3 regions of the Virgibacillus dokdonensis genome follow, and region 1 is predicted to be linked to each of the others. Evidence: riboswitches for the same ligand, from Rfam matches in the RefSeq annotation. Region 1 holds a riboswitch; each other region holds the start of a gene.
The links. A riboswitch is a leader RNA that binds a small molecule or an ion and turns the genes downstream of it on or off. The one in region 1 is predicted to bind S-adenosylmethionine.

Region 1 (4,553 bases):
AATAATTAATGCCGGGAGCGCAGCGTTAGGGCCTCTTATCGTACCAACAAGAAAATCAGTAAAAGGGAATAACAATAATATTAATATAATAAAAGGAATAGCACGAAATACATTTACAAACGTGGCCGTGATAAAGTTAACCCATTTATTTTGCCATAGTCCCCCTTTATTAGTGAGAAATAACAGTAATCCAAGTAAAATACCAAAAATAAAGGTTCCTATTAAAGCAATAATCGTCATATAAAATGTTTCTTTCGTTGCTTCTATAATATCTTCTACTTTAATAGTAGCAAATAAATCAGCTAACACCGCGAATCACCTCCAACTCTACAGAAGTTTTTTCTGTTACATGTTGGATCGCTTGTGTGATTTCTGATTCTTCACCAGTCATCTGGATAAATAGCGTACCGTACGCACCAGCCTGTGTTCGCGTAATTTTCCCTTGTAAAATACTAATGTCAATGTCATACGTCTTTACGAGCTTACTAATTAAAGCATCGTTCGTTGTTTCACCTACAAAATGGAGACGAATCAACTTACCATTCTCAAATGTGCGAACTAAATGTTCAAACTCATTCTCGGCTTCTGCATCCCCCATTAGCTGTTGAACGAACTTTTTCGTAACATCTTTTTTGGGGTGTGAGAACACATCCAATACATTACCTTGTTCTACCACTTTTCCGTTTTCCATCACGGCTACATGGTTACATATTTTTCGAATAACATGCATTTCATGTGTAATTAATATAATCGTTAAGCCTAATTGCTGATTTATGTCAACAAGCAAGTCTAAAATAGAGTTTGTTGTTTCTGGATCTAAGGCTGATGTTGCTTCATCACATAATAATACGGAAGGCTTGTTTGCTAATGCTCTCGCTATGCCAACCCGTTGTTTTTGCCCACCACTTAATTGCGAAGGGTAGGTCGCTTCCTTCCCGGATAAACCGACCAAATCAATGAGAGATTGAACACGTTGGTTCCGTTCTTCTTTTTCAACACCTGCTATTTCTAATGGGAAAGCTATATTTTCTTTTACAGTACGTGACCATAACAAATTAAAATGCTGGAATACCATTCCAATATCTTGTCTAGCTAACCGCAATTCATTCTTTTTTAATGCTGTTATTTCTTGATTACGGATAAAAATCTTACCACCTGTAGGTTCTTCTAAACGATTCAGTAATCGCACAAACGTACTTTTTCCTGCACCACTATAACCGATCACACCAAAGATATCTCCTTGTTTAATCGAAAGGGTTACATCGTCAACAGCCGTTGTGTCTGTCTTGTTTGCAGTAAAAACTTTACGCAAACCCTCTATCGATATCACACATAGTCCTCCTTTTTGTCCCTTTACTATTATGCCCACATCAGCAATTAAAAACGCCTTTCTGCAAGAGAACAGAAAGACGTATACATGTCAAAATGTCCCCTCATCTACCAAGACATACGCCTTGCAGGAATTAGCACCTTTCAAAATAAAACATTTATTTGAAGGTTGCCGCGGGTTCGTAGGGCCAGTCCCTCCACCGCTCAAGATAAGAGTTAATTATTATTTAATTGGAATAGAAATCATAATAACACGTTGCTTGCTATCTGTCAATGTAATTTTACTATCGAAATGAAAACAATTCTGGTCTATGCATGATCAAGTGTTGGTATATATTTGCTACATCACGAAATGCATACATTTTTTCAACGAGCTCTCCATCTTTCTTTATAAGCAAACAAGGAACACTTTCTATTTGATGCGTTTGCATAAATTCTGGATGTAGTGATGCATTCATTTCTAAAAATAGCTCTTGCTTTTGCATTTGTTCCATTTTAAGCAACATACTTTTAGCAAGATTACACGTTCCGCAAAGTGGTGTATAAATATAAAGAAAGTAATTGGATTGCTGTAGTTGCTCTTTTGTTACTTGTTGCAAACTATCACCTTTTTACTTTAAATTAAATCAGAAATATAGGATTAACCGCTATTCGTTTACTCACTAAAACTTGAGCTAGTACATTTTCAGGTGTCGTCGCTACTTCTCTGTACTCGCTACTTACATAGACGTGTTCAGCATGTGGTAATTCTCTTGCTAGTTGTTTACGAAGCTTGATGCCAGAAGGATCTTCGTCGACAAGAATATAAACATCCTTATCATCTAAACCATATTCCTCCAACATGTGATCAAATCGCTCTACTCCAAGCGTTCCATTTGTGCAAACAATGGTGATCTCTTCGGCAATCACTTTATTCACTTGCTTCTTATCAGTCAATCCTTCTACAATCATAACCTTTTCTGATCCATCTGTAATCATCACACAGCACTCCTTGAAAAATCAAGCAACAAGCTTGCAATAAAAAATGTTTTATTTACCTTTAGCTGTCTTTCAATAATGTAAACCTAGCTGGGAATATGTAGATATTTATAAAAGGATAACTGCACAACTAGAAGGCTTTTAACTATTGAATGTATACATCATATAGCAAGACTTCATCTCTGTACTATAATGCTTTTCATATTATCAATAAGTTTACTCCTAGTTTATGTAACAGACGGACAATTATTAACATTCTTATAAACAAAGCTGATTGCAAAGCATTGCAGATCAGCTTTGTTCACACTATAAGAAAGTATAAAATTTTTAAGGTTTAAAAACAAAGGCTTTCGCCATAATACTTTGGCTACAAGCCTAGTTTTTCTAATATTTATTCACTGATAATTTCTTCGTAAGCTTCCGCAGATAGTAAGTCATCCAATTCTGTTTCCTTAGTTGGTTCAACAACGACCATCCATGCCTTTTCGTATGGTGATTCATTCACCAATTCAGGGCTATCTTCCAATTCTTCATTCATTTCAACTACTTTGCCACTAATAGGAGCATATAATTCCGATACCGTTTTCACAGACTCTACACTACCGAAAGGCTCATTGATTTCTAATTCGTCACCGACTTCAGGTAGTTCAACGAACACAATGTCACCTAACTCATCTTGTGCAAATGCAGTAATTCCAATGCGCACAGTTCCATCTTCTTTTTTTACCCATTCGTGTTCTTTTGAATATAATAAATCCTTTGGTACGCTCATATTTATTCCCTCCAAATGATATATTCCAATTTCACTATACAAGGTTCAGTCCCAATTATCCAGTATTATTTTAAATAGATTATTTCAAAAGTTTTACCCTTCACTTGTAGTTAACATCGTACAATCCTTCATCAACTTGATTTTTTTATTCGACAGTTCTGTTGGAATAAGCTATTATAGCCAGTTTTTTTCAAATTCTTCCTCTTTGAAGCCAACAGTTACGTTAGAGCCATCTGTTACAATTGGTCGCTTAATTAGCATTCCGTCAGAAGCTAGTATCTCCGCCATTTCTTCTTCCGTGGCATCTGCTATTTTTTCCTTCATATTTAATTCACGATATTTTTTACCACTTGTGTTAAAGAATTTTCTTGCAGGCATCCCACTCTTCTGCATCAGTTCAAGTATATCTTCTTTATTAGGTGGGTTTTGCACTATATGTATTGGTTTATAATTTACTTGATGATTATCTAACCATTTTTTCGCTTTTTTGCATGTCCCACAGTTCGGATACCAGAAAAAAGTCAGCATTAAACAGCCTCCAATCTATAATATCTATAATATGTATCATTATATCAAATTAGACAATTGAAATTCGAATAAAATGAGTTTTTGTATGTGTTAGGTTTTTCTCAATCTAGTTATAACCTCTATTATTTTCAGCACTTTATTTATGCACACTTTTACTAATTTTAATACAACTATTGGTTTGCATTATAGAAAAGTATAAGTTTTTATGTTTTCTTATAGTGTAAAAAAGACGAGCTAGAATCTGTTATTTTCATAGATTCAGCGCGTCTTTTTTGCTATCTGAAATGATAAAATGAGGTGCTTGTAGAGCACGAAACACCGAATAGCCACGTCCGGCTCCATCGCCCAGCAACTAGGCAACTTCACGAAATCGCCCTACACTAAGTCATCATCTGTTCACCGCGATTTCTTTATCTCTGTTGATTCGATCCAGTCGCTACGTTGCTAAACGGGCGCTACGCCTTTGTTCTTACATAACTTTTTTATAGCGTATATTTTTCTTCTTCAATAATGGCAGTAGCAATTTCGCGTTTTTTTGCAATTACATTTGTCGGTGTATGCCGCGTTAACTTACGTAAAGAAGAAAGCATCATTCGTAAAGTGTCTCCTTCTTCTACAGCAATTAATGTTTCTTTAGCATTTGCCTCCATGCGATTAAACGCTTCTTGTACATAAACTTGCGTATACAACAGCTTTTGCATACTCTTTTCCTCACCATTTCGGTGAATTGCCTTTTCTGTACGCAAAATGGCAGACTCCATATTGTAAACCTCTGCTACCATATCAGCTAAGTTCACAAGAATTTCTTGTTCGTTGTCGATGTTCTGCATAAATTTCTGTGCCGCTAAACCGGCTCCTAGCAATACCATTTTCTTCGCATTTTTAAGCAGATGTTTTTCTTGTTCTAATGCATCTGTGCCAACTTCTTCTGGCATCATCATCATTA
Region 2 (4,553 bases), 1.2 Mb from region 1:
CGTTACTAAGATTGGCTCATCTATCTGAATCCAAGATGCCCCCGCTTCGACAAGTTCTTGTAAGACCTGGACATATAATGGTACAAATGTCTCCACAATTGTTGAAAACTCCTGCTCGTCATAACCCTTTGCCAGTTTTACAAATGTTACGGGGCCTAAAAGGACAGGCTTTCCATCAATATCTAGTTTTTCTTTAGCTTCTTGATAAAAAGTTAAAGCACGGTTCTCTACTAATGAAGGTGTGACATCATCTAATTCCGGAACAATATAATGGTAATTTGTGTTAAACCATTTCGTCATTTCAGAAGCGACGGTCCCACCTGTTCCACGTGCAATAGCGAAGTACGTGTGCTTATCTACTTTTCCACCAGTATAGTTAAAACGTTTCGGTACGATTCCAAACGTAACGGCTGTATCTAAAACATGGTCATATAAGGAAAAGTCATTTACCGGGATTAGATCGATTCCTTTTTCTTGTTGTTTTTTCAAATTACGTAAACGGATTTCTGTTGTTTTTTCAAATAATTCCGTCTCGGAAATAACTCCACTCCAAAAATTTTCTAGTGTTCTTTTCCACTCTCGATTTTCTCCAATTCTCGGATAACCAATATTCGAACTCTTTATTTTTGACATATATACTCCTCCATTTTTTATATGTGATCGAAAATCATGATTATTCACATTCTCTCTTGGGTTCTCAGGTTCTAGGATAGGTTAATGCATTTATTCTAAACGACTATTCTTTAGAATTTGATTTGTACTTACCCTTAAATCCTAAATTAATGTGAGGATAAGCTTGCTTTCACTCGCATAGAATTTGTTTTTTGATGAATATAGTTAACTAATTCGACGATCATATCATAGCGCATAAACGGAGTGATAAGATATATCCCGTAAAAATGTTCTAAAGCTGTATCAAGTAGCTCTTTCGAAATAGCTATACTTTCTTTTGTTGATTGTGCTCGATTTCCTTCTGCTGCTTTCATACGAGATCGAGCTTCATCTGTAAGCTTTATCCCCGGTACTTCATGGTGTAAAAATTCAGCATTCTTTGTAGACGTTAATGGCATAATTCCAATAAAAATCGGAGTATCTATATGTGAGGTCGCTTGTTTCAAAGCAATTATTTTATCTTTGCTATACATGGGTTGTGTCATGATGTAATCAGCACCACTTGCGATCTTTCTCTCCAATCGAGCAATCGCCTTTTCTACATTATTCACATTTGGACTAAAAGCTGCTCCTACGGTAAATGCAGTATGTTCTCTTAGAGAATGCCCAGAAAATGACATGCCTTGATTTCCTTTTTTAATTCGTTCAATTAATTTAAATGAATTCACATCAAACACGGATGTTGCTCCTGGAAAACTGCCAATTTTAGTTGGGTCGCCAGTTATTGCTAAAATTTCATGAATTCCTAAAATGTGCAATCCCATTAAATGCGACTGTAAGCCAATTAAATTACGGTCTCGGCAAGCTATATGGACTAACGGTTTGATTCCTTGCTCTTTAATAATCGTTGCAATAGCTGTATTACATATTCGCGGTGTTGCAAGCGAATTATCGGCAAGTGTTACTGCATCGATTCCAGCTTCTTTCAATGCTTGTATTCCCTGGTGGTATTCTGTCATATCTAAATGTTTGGGAGCATCTAATTCAACAATAATGGTATGTCGTTCTTTTGCTAATTCTGCCAGCGATTTTTCTTTTCGTTTCCTTTTTAACATCACCCTATCCTGCTTTGGAAAGTCTACCACTTTTTCAGTAATAGGATTAGTAGCATTCAAGCCCTCAGCTAATGCTTTAATATGGTTAGGTGTTGTTCCGCAACACCCTCCTACTAAACGAACTCCTTGCTCTCTTAATTGGCTGGCACACTCCCTAAAATAATCCGGTTCATTTTCGTAATAAAGTACACCATCGCGATAAGCAGGTAAGCTTGCATTTGGGTAAGCAGCTAAAAAAGCCCTTTTCGGTATAGGAACCGATTGTAAAGAGGTGATTATTTGCGACGGACCAAAACGACAGTTCACGCCAACGAGATCAGCACCTAAAGCTTCCAGTTGTTGTAATGCTTCAGCCAACGGTGTTCCATTTTCCAAAATCCCCGGAACATGCATCGATACATTTGCAATAATAGGGATTTTCGTTTCCTCCCGAGCAATTTCCAACACCATCTTTAATTCATCGAGATTATAATAAGTTTCTAAAATGAGCCCATCTACTCCCTCCAAAAGCAAACAATATAATTGTTCTCGGAAGCTTCGCTTAATTTCCTCTTTTGTTTCGTTTAAAGCTTGAACGCCATGAATACCGCCAATCCCCCCTACAATGGATACTCCTTTTTGCCGAGCTTCCTTTGCAATTTGCACAGCCTTTTGGTTGATCCTTTTCACCTGATCCTCCAACCCATATCGTGCTAATTTAATATAATTTGCACCATATGTATTTGTTTGAATGACTGTTGCTCCAGCATGAATATACGCTTCATGTACTTGTTGAACTTGATTTGGATGGGTTATGTTTAATTGTTCAAAACTTTGATCGATTCCATAGGAATAAAGCATCGTTCCCATAGCACCATCGGCAATTAAAATTTGATTTTGTAATTGTTGTAATAAGCTCATGTCGGTTTCTCCTCCTTTGCATCAAATCATCTGCTCATACTCATGATAGGTCTTACTAACAGTTCATGCGGAAAAATGGTTTTAACATAGTAAAAGGCATCTTTCACCTTATTAAATAATCGAAAAGGTAAAAGATGCCTTTAGTTGTCTAATCGGCATGTGCTTTATTTGGAATTTTGTAACGAATGATTGTTATTCATATTCGCAAACCGCTTTTTCTCCGTTATGTCAATTTGTGTAACCCTTCCAGCGTGTACAGTAATGACTACAGAACCGAAATCAATTGCATCTAAGCTTTTTCTTACATACTCCCATTGTACTTCATTCAATTTACCCATTTTCCCATCTTCCCTTCTCATGTTATTCAAAGTACAAGTAACCAAACTGGAACTTGTAAAAGCCTAGTGCCCTTGGAAGAAAAGCGCCTGTTCATAACAAAAAACCTCTTCCTTTTGATAAATAAGAAGAGGTGGATTATTTTATAAGTCTATCGCTCTTCTTATCTTTCAGGCATAATGCTTGCTGGAATTGGCACAGTACTTCAACAAAGTCTGTTGCCGAGGTTTCGCTGGGCCAGTCCCTCCACCTCTCTGGATAAGAAATCATCTAATATTAAATTTGTTTAATACTCTACACCGAAAGTGTATTATTGTCAATAATTTATTTATAAAATTTTTGCAAATATTAATACAAATAGGTTTTATACATACATTCTCGAAGCGCTTTTCAGACTTATTCATAGTTGTTCAATAGGATTAAACCTAATTCCATTAGCTGTCGAGCACACTTGTTTGAATATATATTAGATTTTTATGATTCCTTAACACCACCCACAAATTGACTTTTTTTGTTAGATTTTAAATCGTTAATGATAATTAGATTTAACTATCGTATAATGACCATATGAAGGTTGTGATAATTTACTTAATTTCTGTTTCACAAATACAAATGGAAGCAAATTTTTCTTTGATTCCTAGTCTCTCATGGACTAGGATACATGGTTCTAAAAATTTTCTAGGAAGCAGGTGAGTTTGATGTATACTGAAAAAGTATTGTCGTTAAGAAATTTATCCATGAGTTATGGAAGTAAAAGCGTATTAAATAACATTAATCTCGATGTATATGCTGGACAAATCATTGGGTATATTGGGCCTAACGGTGCGGGAAAGAGTACTACACTTAAAATCATGCTCGGGTTAATAGAAGAATATAGTGGGACGGTAGAACTTTTTGGAGTAGATATTGCTACAAGTGATTACTCCTACAAACGTAAAATTGGTTATGTCCCAGAAAATGCAGAGATCTATGATAATTTAACAGCTAATGAATATTTGACATTTATCGGTGAGCTTTACGGCATGGATAAAAATAAAGCGGCTGCTAAAGCTAAAAGCCTTATGCAACAATTTGACATGGAAGATGTTTTACATACACGTATTTCTTCTTTTTCTAAAGGAATGCGGCAAAAAGTATTACTTATTTCAAGCCTATTGCATAATCCCGATCTGATCTTTTTAGACGAACCACTAAATGGGCTTGATGCTAATAGTGTCATCATCATTAAAGACATCTTGGAACAGCTTGTTGCAGAAGGAAAGACCATTTTTTATTCCTCACATATTATGGAGGTTGTAGAAAAGATTAGCAATCGCATCGTCCTGCTTAAGGATGGAGAAATTGCAGCAGATGGTACATTTGAAGAATTGCGCGAACAAAATAAGCAAGGCTCTTTAGAAAGTATTTTCAACCAGATAACAGGATTTGATGAACATAAACAAACCGCAGAGAAGTTTGTTCAAATTGTAACTGATGGTGATAATCATGAGTAAATTCTCTTTAAAAATCCTTGATCTGCTACAACCTTTTTTCCATATGCTACGTATTGATTATCACATGATGCGTAAAATTCTTGAGACGAAGCTTACG
Region 3 (4,553 bases), on a different contig from region 1:
TCAAAGCCATTTTCCACTAAAATATCTGTTAATGTTTTAGCAGCATATGTTTCTTGATTTCCAATTTCAGGATGAGCATGGATATCATGACTAATCTGAATATATCTTTCCTTATTAGCCGCTATATTTTTTGCTATTTCCTGTTTCCAAATCGTTGTCGTTTCTGTAGTAAACGTCATTATTATCACCTCATTTTAAATTTAGTAGCCAATTTCACTTAATGGCACAAAAGTTGGAATAGAATTTCCGTCACGTTCTTTTTCAATAAATTTAGCTACATCTTCGGTTTGGTAAATCTCTGCCAGCTTCGTCAATACTTGGTCATCTTTATTCTTTTCCTGAACAGCAATAATGTTAATATAGGCTGTAGCTGTTTCATCCTCATGATATATAGCATCTTTTAATGGACTTAATCCTGCGTCTACGGCTATTCCATTGTTTATAATTGAAGCATCCACATCAGGAAGGACTCTTGGCGTTTGCCCAGCAACAAGTAATTCAAATTGCAGATTTCTTGGGTTGTCAATGATTTTATCTAAAGCACCATTGCCATCGAAGTCTTCCGCTAATTTAATCAAACCTGCGTCCTGTAATAATAATAAACCTCTTCCCATATTGGTAGCTTCTTTTGCTAAAGCAATCGTCCCTCCTTTAGGTATGTCCTCTGTGGTACCATGTTTTTCCGAATATAACCCCATTGGAGCAATGACCGTCGTGGCAATTGGTGTTAAATCTAAATCATGTTCTTTTATAAACGCATCAAAATAAGAAACCGTTTGGAATGCATTTGCATCAATCTCTCCTTCTGCTAAAGCCAAATTAGGTTGCACATAATCGGAGAAACGAACAATTTCTACGTTTATCCCTTCATCCTTAGCTTTTTCCGCTACATAATCCCAAATCGTCGTATCAGAACCGCTAATACCAACTTTCACCGTGGAACTAGCTTCACTGCTAGAACAAGCGCTAATAATAATTAATGGAATCAATAGGAAAAATAAAGCTGCTAATCTTTTCATAAAAAACTCTCCTCGTATATATTTTCAGGCGTTTTTTACTCATCCACCTGTTTTCATTCTTACTACGTATTCCTCTAAGCATATCCTACCACGTTCCCAGTAAACCTTATTATCTTCGTCGCACTCGTCTGGCTAGGTAGTTTCCGAGGGACTGTAATCCTTGTACCATGATGATAAGGATCCCTACAGTAAGGAACATCACGACCGTGTCAAAACGTTGGTAGCCATATGTAATAGCTAAATCACCCAGGCCTCCTCCACCAACTGCTCCAGCCATTGCAGAAGCTCCTACTAAACCAATTGTTGCAATCGTTATGCCTAGTAATAACGAACTTCGTGCTTCTGGTAAAAGAAAACGAGTCATAATCTGCCATGGCGTTGCCCCCATTGCTTGTGCTGCTTCTATAACCCCTGGGTCAACTTCCAGTAACGAGTTTTCTATTAATCTAGCAATATAAGGGCCAGCAAATAATATCATTGGTACAATTGCAGCAGCTGTTCCAATCGAAGTTCCAACAATCAGCCTTGTGAATGGAATAACGGCTACCATCAAAATAATAAATGGAATAGAACGAAATATATTTATTCCTGTGTTTAATATAGTGAAAATAATTTTATTTTCCCAAAGATGCCCCTTTCTCGATACGACTAATAAAACACCTAATACAAGTCCGATAAGAAAAGAGAAAATTAATGATACGCCGACCATGACGACCGTTTCCCATAAAGCTTGTAAGAGTTGTTCTTGATCAACTAACATCTGCTAACACTTCCTTTACAGTAACCTTTTGTTGATGAATATGTAGCAAAGCTCGTTTCATCTCCTTCTCTGTACCTGAAAATTGAACGATTAAATTGCCAAAAGGAATCCCTTGTATTTCTGTAATGCTGCCATACAGTATATTGACATCTACGGTATACGTTTTAGCAACTTGTGATAATAAAGGCTCGCCTGCACTATTACCGACAAACACAATGCGATATATATGCCGGTCTTCTCGCTGTTCACGAAGTAACGCATAAATCGACTCCGGTATATGGTCATTCATCACAGAACGTACAAACTTAGCAGCAATCGCTGTTTTTGGTTTTGAAAATACTTGAAATACACTGCCCGACTCCACTATTTTTCCTTGATCTAAAACACCAACCCGATCACAAATCGCTTTGATGGCACCCATCTCATGCGTAATCATTAAAATCGTCACTCCATATGCCTGATTTACCTGTTTTAACAGTTGCAAAATAGATTTTGTTGTTTCTGGGTCAAGTGCAGATGTTGCCTCATCACATAAAAGCACTTTCGGATTCGTAACTAAAGCACGAGCTATCCCTACGCGTTGTTTTTGCCCTCCAGATAGCTGATCGGGGTAACTGTTTGCTTTATCTTCTAAACCAACAAAAGCGAGTAACTCTAATACTCTTTTTCTCACTTCCTCTTTAGGACGTTTTGCCACTAGTAGAGGCATCGCTACATTCGTAAACACTGTTTTTGAATGTAAAAGATTAAAATGTTGAAAAATCATACCGATATTCCGTTTTGCTTCACGTACTTCTTTTGCAGTTAATTGTAAGAGATCCTTTCCATCTATGATTACTCTTCCAGATGACGGACGTTCTAAAGCATTCACACAGCGTATGAGCGAGCTTTTTCCTGCACCACTAAATCCAATCACACCATATATTTCTCCTTTTTTTACCTGTAAATCCACGTTGTGCAATGCTTTAACAGATTCACCTTTTCCTTCATACACTTTCGTTACCTGATCAAATATAATCATTGAACCAATCCCCCATTCTTTTTCACTTAAAATCGCTTTGTATGGCAATTGTTCCATGTGAAACAATTCCATGGATCTAGCTTTTCCAAAAATAACAAAGATGTTCTTATACTATAAACCTTTAAACTTTTATGCTTTCCTATAGTATAAAAAATACCCCTTCCATAAGAAGAGGTATTTTTTATACATATCCTCTTCTTATCTTTCAAACTACTTGTTTGCTGGATTTGGCACAGTACTCATATGAGTCCGCTGCCGAGGCTTCTATGGGCCAGTCCCTCCACCTCTCTAGATAAGAAGTATGTTATTTTTTGGCGGTAACACCACCGTTTTGCTTAAGTTATAAACTCTGAAAATTCCACCCTTTCCTATTGCGTAAAAAGAAATCCCTCCTTATACAAATAAGAAGGGATTTCCAATCTATTGGTTTCCGCTTCTTATTTTTCAAGCATGCTTGCTTGTTGGATTTAGCACAGTACTACTTACGAGTCCGCTGCCGAGGCTTCTAAGGGCCAATTCCCTCCACCTCTCTGAATAAGAAGAAATATTATATTTATTTTTGATCAAGATATTGTGTTATATCATACTACGGTTTCCTTTACTTGTCAAACAGATTTTTAGAAAAAATGGGCTATCGCCAAGCCTTTATTGCGATAAAAATTTTATCCGCGGATGTTTCCTGTTATCTTTCAGACTATGTTCCTTTTAAAAAAAAGATGCATGAACCGTTGTTCCAGCCTTCGTCAATAAGCCCAAAATGCGACTTTGCTCTTCTATTTACCATTTGACTCACAGTAAATGTTTGAATTGGCTTATTGAATGACCTTTTTTCCTCCCATATATGGACGCAATGCTTTTGGAATAACAACCGTTCCATCCTCTTGCTGGTAATTTTCCAAAATAGCTGCAACAGTTCGACCAATAGCCAATCCAGAGCCGTTTAATGTATGCACAAATTCTGGTTTTGCTTTTGCTTCTCTACGAAAACGGATATTGGCACGTCTTGCCTGGAAGTCTTCAAAATTAGAGCAAGAAGAAATTTCCCGATACGTATGCTGACTAGGGATCCATACTTCGATATCGTACTTCTTAGCTGCTGTAAAGCCTAAATCTCCTGTACACATACTCATCACACGATAAGGAAGCTCTAATAACTGTAATATTTTCTCTGCATGATTTGTTAACACTTCCAATGTTTCATAGGAATCTTCAGGTTTAACAAAATGGACAAGCTCGACTTTATTAAATTGATGCTGACGAATCAGACCTCTTGTGTCTCTTCCAGCAGATCCTGCTTCAGAACGAAAGCAGCTACTAAATGCAGCAAATTTTTTCGGTAAATCATCTATCTTTAAAATATCATCACGATAATAATTTGTTACTGGCACTTCTGCAGTCGGAGCTAAATAATAATCCCATTCTTCTAGTTTAAAGGCGTCTTCTGCAAATTTTGGTAATTGCCCTGTCCCAGTCATACTAGTTCGATTCACAATTTGTGGTGGCAACATTTCTTCATAGCCATGTTCATCCACATGGAAATCTAACATCAGGTTCCATAATGCACGCTCTAATCTTGCACCAAGTCCTTTATAAAAGACAAACCTGCTCCCAGTCACTTTGCCAGCTCGTTCAAAGTCAACGATGTCTAAGTCTGTTGCTACATCCCAGTGAGGCTTTGGTTCATAGGAAAATGGCGTCTTCTCTCCCCAACACCGCACCTCGACATTATCATCTTCATCTTCACCAATTGGTA

Region 2: linked by a shared signal. The riboswitch ahead of B2C77_RS19790 (YezD family protein) and the one ahead of B2C77_RS14220 (methionine ABC transporter ATP-binding protein) in region 1 are both predicted to bind S-adenosylmethionine.
Region 3: linked by a shared signal. The riboswitch ahead of B2C77_RS01625 (methionine ABC transporter ATP-binding protein) and the one ahead of B2C77_RS14220 (methionine ABC transporter ATP-binding protein) in region 1 are both predicted to bind S-adenosylmethionine.

Annotation. Positions count from the first base shown of each region.
Region 1 covers NZ_LT745763.1:2,686,476-2,691,028, forward strand. The annotation lists gene B2C77_RS14215 (methionine ABC transporter permease) at 1-309, opposite strand, end outside; gene B2C77_RS14220 (methionine ABC transporter ATP-binding protein) at 299-1,330, opposite strand; SAM riboswitch class I at 1,431-1,545, opposite strand; gene B2C77_RS14225 (thioredoxin family protein) at 1,614-1,928, opposite strand; gene B2C77_RS14230 (toprim domain-containing protein) at 1,951-2,307, opposite strand; gene gcvH (glycine cleavage system protein GcvH) at 2,699-3,079, opposite strand; gene B2C77_RS14240 (arsenate reductase family protein) at 3,254-3,607, opposite strand; gene B2C77_RS14245 (acyl-CoA dehydrogenase FadE) at 4,090-4,553, opposite strand, start outside.
Region 2 covers NZ_LT745763.1:3,924,892-3,929,444, forward strand. The annotation lists gene metE (5-methyltetrahydropteroyltriglutamate--homocysteine S-methyltransferase) at 1-633, opposite strand, end outside; gene B2C77_RS19785 (bifunctional homocysteine S-methyltransferase/methylenetetrahydrofolate reductase) at 780-2,627, opposite strand; gene B2C77_RS19790 (YezD family protein) at 2,792-2,965, opposite strand; SAM riboswitch class I at 3,124-3,228, opposite strand; gene B2C77_RS19795 (ABC transporter ATP-binding protein) at 3,662-4,456, shown strand; gene B2C77_RS19800 (hypothetical protein) at 4,449-4,553, shown strand, end outside.
Region 3 covers NZ_LT745762.1:269,779-274,331, reverse strand. The annotation lists gene B2C77_RS01640 (M20 family metallopeptidase) at 1-179, opposite strand, end outside; gene B2C77_RS01635 (MetQ/NlpA family ABC transporter substrate-binding protein) at 201-1,019, opposite strand; gene B2C77_RS01630 (methionine ABC transporter permease) at 1,129-1,779, opposite strand; gene B2C77_RS01625 (methionine ABC transporter ATP-binding protein) at 1,769-2,800, opposite strand; SAM riboswitch class I at 2,996-3,099, opposite strand; SAM riboswitch class I at 3,235-3,341, opposite strand; gene serS (serine--tRNA ligase) at 3,613-4,553, opposite strand, start outside.